Regions from separate parts of the Pantoea sp. ABR1s genome, predicted to be linked through region 2. Evidence: riboswitches for the same ligand, from Rfam matches in the RefSeq annotation. Region 2 holds a riboswitch; the other holds the start of a gene.
What was found. A riboswitch is a leader RNA that binds a small molecule or an ion and turns the genes downstream of it on or off. The one in region 2 is predicted to bind thiamine pyrophosphate.

Region 1 (7,226 bases), 270 kb from region 2:
AGACATCGGAGAGCTGATAAGTAATAGCGAAGTTATCCGCCGCATCCACCACCAGATCGATTCCCTCCAGCGCCTGCGGCAGTTGACTGGCGCTTAGCGCGTGTGGATGCGCCTCAACGCGACAGTCAGGATTGCGCTGCGCCAGCGCACGCTGAGCGCAGATTGCTTTGGACTGACCAACATCGGCGACGCCAAACAGCGTCTGCCGGTGGAGGTTGTGCAGTTCAACCCGATCGCCATCGTAAAGACGGATAAATCCCACACCCGCGCCTGCCAGTAACGGCAGCAGCGTTGCACTAAGCCCGCCCGCCCCCACCACCAGCACCCTTGCCCTGCTCAGCCGCTGCTGCCCCGCTTCACCAATCTCAGGCAACATCGTCTGTCGCTGATAACGCTCCATCGCTGCTCCTTAACTGAATTGTGCCAGACCAAAAATAGGCGTAGAAGCAGACGCCATGTCGCGCTGCTCCATCAATCCCGCCTGAAACGCCTCGTGTCCGCCGTGGATTGCAGCAGCAAAGGCTCCCGCCATACGCACCGGATCGCGCGCTTTTGCCACCGCCGTGTTGAGCAGCACGCCATCGAAACCCATCTCCATTGCCTGAGCCGCCTGGCCAGGCGCGCCAATGCCCGCATCAATAATCAGCGGCACATCTTTAAACCACGCACGCATAGCGCGCAGTCCCTCGATATTACGCAGCCCCTGGCCGGAGCCGATCGGCGCGCCCCAGGGCATCAGCACTTCACAGCCCGCTTCCAGCAATTTTTCGCCGACAATCAGATCTTCCGTAGTGTAGGGAAACACCTGGAACCCGTCAGCGCAGAGAATCCGCGCGGCTTCAACCAGCGCAAAAGGATCGGGCTGCAGCGTGTCGGCATGGCCAATCACCTCCAGCTTGATCCACGGTGTGTCGAACAGTTCACGCGCCATCTGCGCCGTCGTCACCGCCTCTTTCACCGTGTGGCAGCCTGCCGTATTCGGCAGAATACGTTTGTTGAGCTGTTGCAGCAGCGTGCGGAAAGCGCCGCCTTCACTGCCTTCCCGTCGCAGGCTGACGGTAATAATCTCCGCGCCTGACGCGTTGATCGCCTGATGCAGAATGTCCGGTGACGGATAACCGGCCGTGCCGAGCAGAAATCGGGATTGCGGAGTAAATTGATAGAACATGGTTAACCTCCCTGCATCGGTGACAGGATTTCGAGCTGGTTGCCCGCCTCAAGTTGCTGGCCGGCATAGCGGCTACGCGGTACAAACTCCCCGTTCAGCGCGGTGGCGACGGTCCGCGGATCGATCTCCTGCTCCGCCATAAGCTCCGCCAGCGTCGTTGCGCTGGTTTCAATCGTGCGTCCATTCAGTTCAACGCGCATGAGTCATCTCCTGAGTCAGTTGCAGCATAAGTTTTTCAGCCATGATCGGGGCCAGCAAAAAGCCGTGGCGGTAGAGGCCGTTAAGTGAGAAACGCCCATTTTCGTAGCGGACTTCCGGCAGGTTCTGCCGGTAAGCAGGACGCAGACCGGTGCCGCTCTCCACGATCCGCGCTTCGGCCAGTGCCGGATGCAGGCTGTAAGCGGCGCTGAGCAATTCCATCATCGCCCGGGCGCTGATCGGGCTGCTGTCGTGGCTTTCCACCATAGTGGCACCCAGCATGAAGTGGCCTCCGGCACGCGGCACCAGATAGCAGGGAAAGCGCGGGTGCAGCAGCCGGACAGGACGGGAGAGTTGTACGTCGGATGTGTGCAGGATCACCATTTCGCCCCGCACGGCGCGCAGGGCTGGCTGCCGATCGGAGGCGTGGATGCCACGGCAGTCGATGATTTTGCCGCCGGGTTTACCGCTGTGAAAGAGGACGCCAGCCTGTTGCAGTTTTTCGCGCAGTTGCTGCAAGGCGCGGCGCGGTTCGAGATGCGCCTCTGCGGCGAAAAACAGGCCGCGGGCAAAGCGGTTTTCCAGTGCGGGTTCAATGTCACCGGGAGAGACCCACTGATGCTGCTGCGTCATGCTGGCGAAGCGCGTCAGTTCGCGGCTGTCACGCGGCGGAGCAACCACCAGCGTGCCCTGCTGTTCCACGCCATCAACGCGTTTCGCCCACCAGCTGGCCGCGTGCTGGCCCCATTCGATCACCTGTGGCGGTGCGCTTTCTGCTTCACACCAGGGCGCGAGCATGCCGCCCGCCCAGTGCGAGGCCGCACGGCAGTCAGGCTGAGTAATAACTTCGACCGTTTCTCCCCGCTCCAGCAGCAGCGTGGCGACACAAAGCCCGGCAACGCCGCTGCCGAGCACCGACCAGCGGCTCATGGTATCCACCGGACAGGAAAAGAAAGATTCAGGATGAGATTTTTCAATTTGGCCTCGTTATCAGTTAACGAAGACCCGTGATACAGAGGGAAAAGGCAGGAACGTTGCGAATGCGCCCCTGCGGCAAGTATCTGATGAGATACCCGTCTTCCTACGCCAGTATCAACTGGGTCAGGTTCTAAGGGTCGCTAAGCCGCGCGGTGCGCTATTAGCCTCTCAGTCTCTCTGGCGAGACTCCCCTGACGGGTTTAGTTGTAAGTTAAGCAGACAGCTTCGTCAAGCAGACTGCATGGAACCGGGTCAGAAAATCGGACTTAACCGGCAGAACCGAAATGCCAGTCAGTTGCGGTTGCCAGCGTCACAAAGGGGCCCGCCAGCGTCTGGTTGTGATGCGCAATAATCTTCTCCGCAGAGAGGTGGGGATTATCGACGGTGGTGTGCGCATCGGAAATCAGTACGACGTTAAAACCCAGCTCCGGGGCTGCCCGACAGGTAGTATCAACGCAGAACTCCGTTTTCATCCCCGCAATCACCAGTTGCTTAATGCCCTTTTGCTTCAGCTGAAGCTGCAGGCCAGTATCCCTGAAACAGCTGGGATATCTTTTGGTGAAGACGACATCACTCTGCGGGTTAGCCTGCAATTCCGGGATCAGGCGCGTCAGCGGGCTTTGCTCGTTAAAAGGGGAATCATCCGGGCCGATATGTCGTGCGAAAAAGAGGGGGACGGCAGAAGCCCGGGCTTTAGTAATCAGAAGTGAGATGTTCGACAAGATCGAATTTGCGGCGAAGGGAGCCTCGGGACCATTAAAAAGGCCCTGCTGCATGTCGATAATTAAAAGTGCACTTACAGATGTAACCATGACGTGTCTCCATTCAGTTTTAAGAACGGAGAACAGCTCCCCGTCCGGTTCGGCGGGGAGTGAGAATCAGTTGTGTCAGGTGCCTGTCACAGAGTCGCTCACGCCGCCGCCAGAGGCGGTGGTGGTGACGGTTGTGAAAGACAGAACTGACATAAACATTTTCTGACCCTGAGTTAATGCGTTCGGTGAAGTCACCCTCAGAAGGATGGCGCTGACATCTACATTACCCTGTACGCCGTCGCTTTTAAAGCGCCTGCAGCGATTGGGTTACCGCATCGGTTATTTCACGAATGCGCGGTTCGGCGCGGCGATAGTAAGTCCATTTCCCGACTTTGCTGGCTTCAACCAGCCCCGCATTGTGAAGTGCTTTCAGGCATAACGAGGTGGCGGGCTGTGATAAGCCCGCCTTGTCCTGTATGAGGCTGGCACAGACGCCATACTGATCGAAGGGATAGAGCTGGGTATAGCCCGCAAACGCTTCGTCAGGATTTTTAAGCCACTTCAGCACTGCCACTCTGGTCGGGTTGGACAGTAACTTCAGGGCATTTTCGGGGGACATGCCGCCTCACAGAATATCAGGATGGATAAAATGGATAGTCAGTATAGCCTTTCTCAGTGCCGCCATACAGGGAGGCGTGATCGACCTCATTCAGCGGATATCCTGATTTAATCCGCGCGGGCAGATCGGGATTAGCGATAAATGAGCGGCCAAAACCAAACAGGTCGCCCCAGCCTTTTTCCAGCACATGCTGCGCTTTATCAGCCGTGTAGCGACCCGAATAGATGATCGGAGAGCGGAATGTTTTCCGCAGTGTGATCCGGAAGCTCTCTGGCATCTCCGGGCTGTTGTCCCAGTCGGCTTCAGCAATGGAGAGATAGCCAACTTCCAGCTCGTTCAGCAGTGCTGCTGCGCGGATGTAGGTCGCGTGTGGATCACTTTCAACCAGGCCGAGATAGACGCGCTCTTCGTCGGTACTGGTAAACAGAGGCGCAAATCTGACGCCAACGCGGTGGCTGCCAAATACCGAGCTGACCGCCTCAACGACTTCTCGCAGGAAGCGCAGACGATTCTCAGCAGAGCCGCCATATTCATCCGTACGGAAGTTGGTGTGCTCAGAAATAAACTGGTTAATCAGATACCCGTTGGCGGAATGGAGTTCCACACCGTCGAAACCGGCCGCTTTGGCATTCTCCGCCGCGCGTCGGTAAAGCTCTACGATCTCTTTAACTTCCGATGTAGTCAGTGCGCGTGGCTCGCTGGGTGCGGTCAATATGCCGGCGCCAGGCCCGGTTTCAATAAATACCCGGACGTTATCGGCTGCGATGGCTGAAGGGGCAACGGGTGCCTGCTTGCCCGGCTGCAGTTCATTATGCGACACGCGGCCAACATGCCAGAGCTGGCAGAAAATCGTGGCCCCTTGCTGATGTACTGCCTCTGTAACCTTTTTCCAGCCGGCGATCTGCGCTTCGCTGTGGATCCCCGGCGTCCATGCATAGCCCTGCCCGCGAGGCTCAATCTGGGTGCCTTCGGTGATCATCAGTCCCGCGCTGGAACGCTGGCGGTAGTACTCCACCATCATCTCGCCGGGAATGTTGCCCGGTTGTTCACTACGGCAGCGCGTCAGCGGCGGCAGTACAATGCGGTTACGAAGCTGAAGGTCGCCCAGACTCAAGGGGGTAAAAAGTGACGGCATGACAAAAAATCCTCTGATGTGTGAAGAGGCGACATTATATTTACACATTTAAATTTGTAAATGTGTAATCTGTGCTTTTTGTCCAGGGCGGTATCGGTGGTTTCTGGCAGAGGGTCACTATCTGGGTGGAGTGCTGACAGCGCGTGGGATTAACAATCTCTCAGCGCAGCGCCTGACTGCGTAAAGTCAGGAGGTGATCCTGCAGACGCCGCTTTCAGGCAAATTGCTTCGCCGGGACGGAGGTGCTGCCTGCAGGATCATAAGAACATTAAGAAGCGTATTTTTCAGTGAACGCCTGCCACTGCTGACGATAAACCTCCAGTTGACTGAGTGCGCCATCAATGGAGGGCTGTGCTTTGTTGTCAGGATTCGGCGTGGCACGAATCAAATCGGCAAAGGTGCTGAAGACAGAGTCCATATCACGGCCCGATTTCATGGCTTCCATCATCCCGGCCAGCTCCACCTGTGGCCGTGCGGTTGCGCTCTTAACCTGGCTGAGATAGTCACGTGCGCTCTCCTGCATGTCGCGTGTTCCATGACGTATGGCTAACGCCAGCGTATCCTGTGCTCCCAGCAACGTCTGACGTTCACGAATGGCGACTTTGACGCTTATCATCTCATCAGCAATCTCATTCGCCTGCTTCTGGTTATCGCCGGAGACATATTTTTCTATCAGTTTATGGAGCTTAGACTGCGTCAGGGTCAGCGCCATGGCTTCCGAGGTATCCGAATTATCATACTGATTACGGCCCACCTGGCCTTCAGCCAGCACCTCATGGAGTGCAGCGGCAAACTCATCCATAGCGGTCTGCGTATTAGCAGCCGTCATACTCAGAAGCGGAGTAAATGTTCTGGCGTCCCAGCTGGTGTAGGGATCGTTGAATAACGCATATCCGAGGTTAACGGACGGTCCCTGACCGGATGACTTTGTCTTTGCCAGTTCCTCTGAATTTTTCGCCTGCTGCTCTGCCGTAATGGGCTCAGCGATAGCCTGCACCAGGCGCGCTCTTGCCTCGGGTGAGATCACCACCACACTGGCAGGTAATTCTTTTCCGGTAATAGTTTCTTTAGTCGTGTTCTCAGATCTGTTTGTTACGGTGAGCGTGGCTAAATATCCTCTTGCCACCTCTGTTGTCACGCCATTGATTAACCCCATAATGCCCTCTACGGTTTGATTGGTTGAACAATTTATCGGCAAAATGTAACCAATCTTTACCGAAATATTGTTGCTGCGTAGATTAAGACGGCTCACGGCAAGTCTGGCTATCATCGCCGCTGCGGCCTGACTTTGATCCAGAAAAGGTTCAGAATCCCCAGGCTGACCAGCCAACGGCTCCCGGCAGCGTTTAAGACTTTGCGGGGTGCACAGGAAAGTTTCAGAGCAGTACGCATTTATCCATTTTCAGACAGGGTTAATTCAGAGGAAACGTTGTGAATAGTGCACTTCCATTAGACGCGCTTGGGCCACGCATTTGTATTATGGGTCCATCGAACAGCGGAAAATCGACCTTAGCTGAGGCCATTGCTCGCAAAACAGATCTACCAGCAGTTCATCTGGATCAGCTTCACCATATTCCGGACAGTCAATGGGTGCCCAGAGCACCGGCAGAATTTCTTCGTTTGCATGCTGAGGCGGTGAGTCAGGAAAGATGGGTGATGGAGGGTAATTACACCAAATGCATTGAAGAACGATTCGCGCGTGCCACAGGCTTAATTCTGCTGGATGTAAAAGTGACAGTGGCACTTCTGCGCTACATTCGCAGATGTTATTCATCCACGCCGCGTATTGGCGGCCTGGGGATGGGCAGAGAGCCGATGAGCCTGGAGATGCTGAAATATATTATCCGTACTGCCCCGCAAAATCGAAAGCACCATAAAAAGCTTTACGACCAGGTCAGACTGCCAAAACTTCTGCTTCCTTCTCCCCGCGATGTTAAAGCCTGTTCTGACTACTGGGGATTAAAGCTAACGAATAATGATCGATGAACACAGGCTGCAGGAATAACGTCTGTTTTCCGTTAATGGGGTCGTTCTGACTCAGTGACTTTTTGAATAACAAAGAAGCACCACTGCCATCAATCAAAAAGCATTAAGCTCGTCAGAAGAGAGTCCAGCGATTCTACCGGCCCGGCATGATTTGTCTCGGAACGAATTGTGTCCCAGGGCATGGCGTCATCAGTACAATAATCACCTGTGCACTGCATATCGGCAGGCTCACTGAGTAAACCAACCGGAAGCCAGATATAAGGTCTGCCAAGCAACCGGTTAGGCACTGTGGAGCCACAGCTGGCGCAAAAATCGTTGCGATAACCGGTGAGTTTGCGCCATGACGCGATCTGGCTCTCACCGGAAACCCAGCTGAAGTCACTCTCTTTT
Region 2 (7,226 bases):
AGCGTCATCAGCACCAGAATAAACAAGGCGGCGAAACAGAGGTCGCTCTGCATCCGGGCGTTGGCATTCAGCATCACGTAGCCCAGCCCTTCGGCCGAGCCGACCCATTCACCGATGATTGCGCCTATTGGCGCGACGGCTGCCGCCATCCGCAATCCTGAGCCCAGGGCTGGCAGCGCGGCTAACAGCCGGACATGGCGCAGTTGCGCTGCAGGTGATGCGCCCAGCGTGCGAGCCAGATCGAGATAGCCGGGGGTGACGCGACGCAGGCCATCAAAAAAGGCGGAGGTCACCGGGAAGAAGATTACCAGGACAGCCATCGCGACTTTGGCGCCCATGCCGAAACCAAACCAGAGCACCAGCAGCGGCGCCAGGGCAAAAACCGGAATCGCCTGGCTGGTGATCACCAGCGGCATCATCCAGCGCTGCAGCCATGGCGAAAAGGTCATGCCCAGCGCCAGCACACTCCCCAGCAGCACGCCGAGGGCCATGCCGCTGACGATCTCGGTCAGGGTAATCAAAGTGTGATGGCCGAGATAACCTGCGTTTAGCCACAGTGCGATGGCGACCGCAGCGGGTGAGGGCAGCAGAAAGGCCGGAACCGAAGTCAGTGTGGCGAGCCACCACAGCGCAATCAGTCCGGCAAACAGCATCACTCCACGGTGAAGACCGGCAAAACCTTTGTGTAATCTCATCCCGCTATCCTGCTCAGCTGCTTCAGCAATCCGGCCTGACTCTGCAATACCTGTATGTCGTCTGCAGCCCGCGGTGGCTGGCCCGCCAGGGGCGGGCAGGTTTCAATTCCCGCAGAACCGATCACCAGCATGTGGTGACTGAGCCGACAGGCTTCAGCGGCGTCATGGGTAATCAGCAGCACGGTGTGTCCGACCAGCACTTCTGCGGCCAGCGTCTGGATCTGAGCGCGGGTGAGTGCATCCAGTGCGGAGAAGGGCTCATCCATCAGCACAACGGGCTGACGGGTGTAGAGGGTGCGGGCCAGCGCGGCGCGCTGACGCATCCCGCCGGAAAGTGTCGCGGGTCGCGCGTTTGCAGAATGGCTAAGACCTACCCGCATCAGCAGATGCTGCGCCCAGTCGCGATCGGCCCTTTCACCTTTCAGGCGACTGGCGAGGCAGACATTTTGTTCAACCGTCAGCCATGGATAGAGCAAATCCTGTTGCCCCATCCAGGCGATGCGTCCGGTCAGTGGCAGGCCGTCGCTGCCGCTGACCTGCCCGGCGGTGGGTGGCGTCAGACCAGCAATAACCCGCATCAGGCTGCTTTTTCCGACGCCGCTGGCACCCAGTAAAGCGGTAAAAGCACCGCCCGCGATCTCCAGATCAAGCTGGCTGAAGAGTGGCTGCTGGCCATAATTCAGGCTGAGCTGGCGAATTGAAATGCCTGGCGGCACCGGACTGCACGGCAGGTTCATGAGCTGATCCGCTGGGCGGCAGCATGGTTGAGACCCATCTGCCAGAAAGCGGCTTCCAGCCGGGTTGCAGTGGTAAAAATCTCCGCCAGCGGGTGAAACCGGTGTTCACCGGCACGCTGCCGGGCCAGGGTTTCAAACAGTGAAAGTGAGGAGCGAACGCCAGCCAGATAGGCTTCGTCGCCGTAATTTTCTATCCATGCCGCGTAAGGATTCCCCTCAAAGCGGGTTGCGGGATCATGCAGTAGTGTCAGGCCAATTTCAGCGTAACCGGCAACGCACGGCATCAGCGCGGTCAGCAGCTCCAGCGCATCCCCGGTGTGACCCACGTCCAGCACGTAGCGGGTGTAGTTGAGCGTTTCCACGGCTTCGGGTTCACTCGCCATAGCCGCCTCGCTGATGCCCCATTGCTGGCAGTAAGCCTGGTGAAGTGGCAGTTCGCTGACGATGGCGTTAAGCGATGCCGTTGCGCTGCGTAAGGCTTCTGGCTCGGAAAGTTTGCTGATCAGCAGGCCCCAGGCACGGGCGAAGTGCAACAGAAACAGATAATCCTGGGTGAGATAGTGGCGGAAGGCGGCGGGTGGCAGGGTGCCCTGACCGAGTTGCCGCACAAAATCGTGCCCGATATAGGCGTGCCATTGACTGCCCGCCTGCTGGCGCAGACGACCATAAAAGCCGGTGTCGAAAAGCGGATGTGACATAGGATCTCCAGTAACAGGGAGATCCGGGCATACGGTCTGGAACAGGGAATGTTGCAGGAGATGACGCAGAAAATCTGCCGACCCGTCCCTTCGCTGGCATGACCCAGATCAGGTTCAAAGGGTTCGGCTTACGCCATCTCAGCCCATTACAGGACACCCCTCGGAGACATTGGTTATACGATAATTACTGCCGGAGTACAACGGCAGAAATAAGCGTTCTGTTCCGGCGTTGCTGTCGCGCCAGTAACAACATGACGATAGATTTTAAGTGACGTTGTCACTCAAGATCCGCGCCATTACTGGCGATGACTTTTTTGTACCACCAGAAGGATTTCTTCCGCGTGCGCGCCAGCGTGCCGTTACCCAGGTCGTCGCGATCCACATAGACAAATCCGTAGCGCTTGCTCATTTCACCCGTTGAGGCGGCAACCAGATCGATACAGCCCCAGCTGGTGTAACCCATCACTGGCACGCCATCCTCAATTGCGTCGCCCATGGCGCGGATATGTTCGCGCAGATAGCTGATGCGGTAATCATCGTTGATCTCGCCATTTGATTCGATCTCATCGCGCGCGCCCAGGCCATTCTCCACCAGAAACAGCGGCTTCTGATAGCGGTCATACATCATATTCATCGTGATGCGTAAGCCGAGCGGATCGATACCCCAGCCCCACTCACTGCGCGGAACATGGGGATTGGTCAGGGATTTCACCACATTGGCGGCGCTGCTGTTCTGCTCGTTCATTTCTGCCGAGGCGCAACGTGAGGCGTAGTAGCTGAACGAGACAAAATCGACGCTGTTTTTCAGAATGTCGTCATCGCCGTCAGCGATCTCAAGCGTCACCCCTTTTTCACGGAATACGCGGGCGGCGTAGGCCGGATAGGCCCCACGCGCCTGCACGTCAATAAAGAACAGGTTTTCGCGATCCTTTTCCAGCGCAGCCCAGACATCTTCCGGCTTGCTCGACCAGGGATAGAAGTTGCCGCCTGCCAGCATGCAGCCGACCTGGTTAATCGGATTCACTTCATGCGCGATGCGCGTCACCAGCGCGCTGGCGACCAGTTCATGATGGGCCGCCTGATACTTTACCTGATCCTTGTTCTCACCGGGTTCGAACACCAGACCGGCGCCGGAAAAGGGGCTGTGCAGCAGGATATTAATCTCATTGAAGGTCAGCCAGTATTTCACCAGGCCATCAAACGCCTCAAAGCAGCTGCGGGCATAGCGGGCAAAAAAGTCGACCATTTTGCGATTGCGCCACGAGCCATATTCAGTCACCAGATGCATCGGCACATCAAAGTGACAGAGCGTGACCAGCGGTTCGATATTATATTTCCGGCACTCCTCAAAGACCGCGCGGTAAAAGGCGATGCCTTGCGGATTGGGCGTCAGTTCATCGCCATTGGGATAGAGACGGCTCCAGGCAATCGACGTGCGGAACACGCTGAACCCCATCTCCGCCATCAGCGCAATGTCTTCCGGATAGCGGTGATAAAAATCGATGGCTTCATGGCTGGGATAAAATTCATCGTCACGCAGGGTAAAACGCTTTTCCAGACCGAGTTTGACCGGCAAACGGTGCGGGCCATGGGGAATCATGTCGACGGTGGTTAAGCCCTTTCCGCCTTCACGAAAGCCGCCTTCACTCTGGTTGGCGGCCAGTGCGCCGCCCCATAAAAATCCTTGCGGAAACCTTGAATCAGACATGCAATCCTCTTTTCCGGGTCAGCGTGACCCTTTCCTTTAGTGGCTATTAATCGCGTTAGCGCGTTCGGTAACGGGCGCAGGTTGCGTTGCGCTTTCGGGTGCGGTGTTGGTTTCGGGTTGGGTTTCAGGAATATCTTCAAAACCTAACAGCAGCGTCAGCACAAATGACAGCACCACAGACAACACCATGACCGCACCGACCCAGACAATACTCATGGGATTGGTGGGATCGAAGAACTGTACGCTGGTAAACAGGCCAGGAGAGGCCATGGAGTGGCTGGCCAGCCCGCCAATGCCTGCTACCGCGCCACAGATAAAACCACTGATCAGACAGGCGATCAGCGGTCGTTTTAAGCGGACCGCAACGCCATAGAGCGCCGGTTCTGAAATGCCGGCAATAATCGCTGATGCCGCCGCTGCCAGCGCGGTCTGGCGCAGTTCACGGTTTTTGGTCCGGAACGCCACCGCCAGCGACGATCCTCCCAGCGAAAGGTTGGCGCCAATCTCTGACGGCATCACCATGCCCTCTTTGCCGGTTTCGGCAATGGTCTGGATGATGGTGGGGGTGAACACCCGATGCATTCCGGTCATCACCAGTAGCGGCCAGATTGCGCCCATAATCGCGACGGAAAGCCAGCCAAGATAGCCATGCACGGTGTAGACCAGCGCAGAGATGCCGCTGCCGATCCAGATGCCAATCGGACCGATCAGCACAATCGCGATGGGTGCCGCAATCAGCACAATCAGCATCGGTTTCAGGAAGTTTTTAGTGACGGCAGGGGTAATACGATCTACGCCGCGCTCAATGTGCGACAGGATCCAGGTCATCACCAGCGCCGGGATCACCGTATAGGTATATTTCACCGCGGTCACCGGGATGTAAGCAAATTCCACCGCCTGACCCTGTGCCGCTTTCGCCATCAGTTCAACAAAGTTGGGATGAACCAGTACACCGGCAATGGCGATCGCCAGCGACATGTTCGTTTTGAATTTCAGCGCCGCAGAGGCGGCCACCATGATCGGCAGGAAGAAGAATGCGCCATCGCCAATCACGTTGAGGATGACCAGCGTTGATGAGCCTTTCTCAAACACGCCCGCCATATCCAGGATCATCGCCAGCAGCTTAACCATTGACCCGCCAATAATGGCCGGAATCAGCGGCGACATGGTGCCCACCAGCGCATCAAGAATACCTGCACCGATGCCTCGCAGCGTGATTTTACGTTTTACGGGTGCAGTCGATGTCGCTGCGGGCGATCCCAGCTCCAGCACCGCCTGATAAGCCTGTGAAACGTTGTTACCAATGATCACCTGGCACTGAGTGTCGTTGTGCACCACGCCCATAACGCCATTGATCGCCTTGAGCCGGGGATAGTCGACCTGAGCTTCATCTTTCAACACAAACCGCAGGCGGGTCATGCAGTGGGTTACGGCTTCGATATTGGTGAGGCCGCCTAGCGCATCAACGATGGCGCGTGACACCTCGGCATAATTTCTGGGCATGATCGCTCTTCTCTGTAGGGTAAATCGGTCAAAGTTTTTATGTTTTTGCGCCTGCGGGCAGGCAAATAGGAAACCGGTTTCACAAAATCATGAAGTGCTTTCACTGCGCCGACAAGCGCCAAAATCATCCAGATCTCTTTTTTGTGAACTCCATCACCTGATGCTGCCAGGTAACTTCGCGCAAGGGCGGGGTAAATATTTCCAACATTGAGAGGCTTAGGTAGACTGCAGGACGACGCAGCAAAGGAGCATCACCATGGCAACGATTCAGGAAGTGGCAAACAGGGCGGGCGTCTCAAAAGCGACAGTGTCACGTGTGCTCTCAGGCAATGGCTATGTCGGGCAGGAAAAGCGCGAAAAAGTACTGAAGGCGATTGCCGAAACCGGATACCGGCCCAATCTGCTGGCGCGCAACCTGGCGACAAAAACGTCTCAGACCATTGGACTGGTGATCACCAATACGCTCTACAGCGGCAGCTACTTCACTGAACTAATGGCACACTCCGCGCGCATACTGGAGCAGCAGGGCCGCCAGCTGATTCTGGCGGACGGCAAACACACCGCTGAGCAGGAAGAGGCGGCGATTCAGTTTCTGCTCGATCTGCGCTGTGACGGCATCATTATCTATCCGCGCTTCCTGAGCATTGACGCACTGGATGCGATTATCTCCCGGCACAAACAGCCGATACTGGTGATCAACCGGCGGCTGCGCGTCAACCATAGCTACTGCATTTACAGCGATCAGCACGCCAGCAGCGCCACGGCGGTGAGCTATCTGCTGAATCAGGGGCATCGTGAGATCGCGTTTATCACCGGTTCGCTCGATTCGCCGACCGGCGTCGAGCGACTTTCCGGCTATCACGCTGCGCTGGCCGCACAGGGCATTGAAGCCGATTCCCGGCGAATCGTGACCGGTAAATGGACGGCGCAGAGCGGTATGGCGGCCGTGGACCAGCTGCTGGAACGCAGGGTGACATTCAGCGCGCTGGTGGCGAGTAATGATGAGATGGCGATTGGTGCCATCAAACGTCTGACTGAATGCAACATCGCGGTACCCGGGCAGGTTTCGGTGATTGGCTTCGATGATATTCCGCTGGCGCCCTTCATCACGCCGTCGTTATCCAGCATGAAACTGCCGGTCACCGAGATGATCGATGAGACGATTAACCGCCTGCTGAACATGCTGGATGGCGGAGACTGGCATACTCAGGCACCCTTCACGGCCAGCCTGATGATGCGGGACTCCGTTACTAAAGGCCCCGGCCGTTCTGCTTAACCTGCGGCGATCTGTATCACCTCTATCGCCTGTTCCCTGAGCTGCGCTACCGTCGCCGCATCCAGCGTCTCATCGGTAATCACGTGCCCGACCTGATAACCGGATGAAAGCGGATAGGGGTGAATCTGACCAAACTTGGAGGCGTCGGTCAGGGCATAGCTCTCAGCGCCTTTCGCCAGCACGGCATCCACCACATCACAGCGCAGCATGTTGCGGCCGGTAAAACCGGTCTCCGGATGCCAGCCATCCACGCCAACAAATGCCCGGTGAAAATGAACCTGCTGGATGGAATACCGCGTCAGCGGGCCGACTACTGACTCACTGCTTTTCTGCAGCAGGCCACCGAGCACAATCACCTCACAGGTGGCTTCCCGAAGAAGCTGGGCAATATAGTGACTGACGGTAATCAGCGTAAGATCGGCGCGGTCAGCCAGCGCACGCGCCAGCAGCGCATTGGTGCTGCCGCCTTCGATGAAGACCGATTCACCCGCCTGAACCAGGCTGGCCGCATGTCGTGCCAACGCCTGCTTGATGGGATAGCGGGTATTCATGCGGGTGCCGACGTTATCGCTGTCCAGCGCCAGCGCGGAACCGTGAACCCGCCGCAGC

Region 1: another riboswitch for thiamine pyrophosphate. It lies ahead of ACXKZD_RS22995 (FAD-dependent oxidoreductase); the one in region 2 lies ahead of ACXKZD_RS21705 (TenA family protein).

What each region holds. Positions count from the first base shown of each region.
Region 1 covers NZ_JBSZSY010000004.1:390,807-398,032, forward strand. The annotation lists gene ACXKZD_RS22980 (HesA/MoeB/ThiF family protein) at 1-400, opposite strand, end outside; gene ACXKZD_RS22985 (thiazole synthase) at 410-1,168, opposite strand; gene thiS (sulfur carrier protein ThiS) at 1,171-1,368, opposite strand; gene ACXKZD_RS22995 (FAD-dependent oxidoreductase) at 1,358-2,296, opposite strand; TPP riboswitch at 2,428-2,547, opposite strand; gene ACXKZD_RS23000 (cysteine hydrolase family protein) at 2,611-3,156, opposite strand; gene ACXKZD_RS23005 (ArsR/SmtB family transcription factor) at 3,401-3,715, opposite strand; gene ACXKZD_RS23010 (alkene reductase) at 3,732-4,850, opposite strand; gene ACXKZD_RS23015 (hypothetical protein) at 5,119-6,006, opposite strand; gene ACXKZD_RS23020 (P-loop NTPase family protein) at 6,282-6,836, shown strand; gene ACXKZD_RS23025 (GFA family protein) at 6,926-7,226, opposite strand, start outside.
Region 2 covers NZ_JBSZSY010000004.1:114,336-121,561, forward strand. The annotation lists gene ACXKZD_RS21695 (ABC transporter permease) at 1-695, opposite strand, end outside; gene ACXKZD_RS21700 (ABC transporter ATP-binding protein) at 692-1,432, opposite strand; gene ACXKZD_RS21705 (TenA family protein) at 1,429-2,130, opposite strand; TPP riboswitch at 2,199-2,301, opposite strand; gene ACXKZD_RS21710 (6-phospho-beta-glucosidase) at 2,408-3,838, opposite strand; gene ascF (PTS cellobiose/arbutin/salicin transporter subunit IIBC) at 3,875-5,341, opposite strand; gene ACXKZD_RS21720 (LacI family DNA-binding transcriptional regulator) at 5,598-6,617, shown strand; gene ACXKZD_RS21725 (DeoR/GlpR family DNA-binding transcription regulator) at 6,614-7,226, opposite strand, start outside.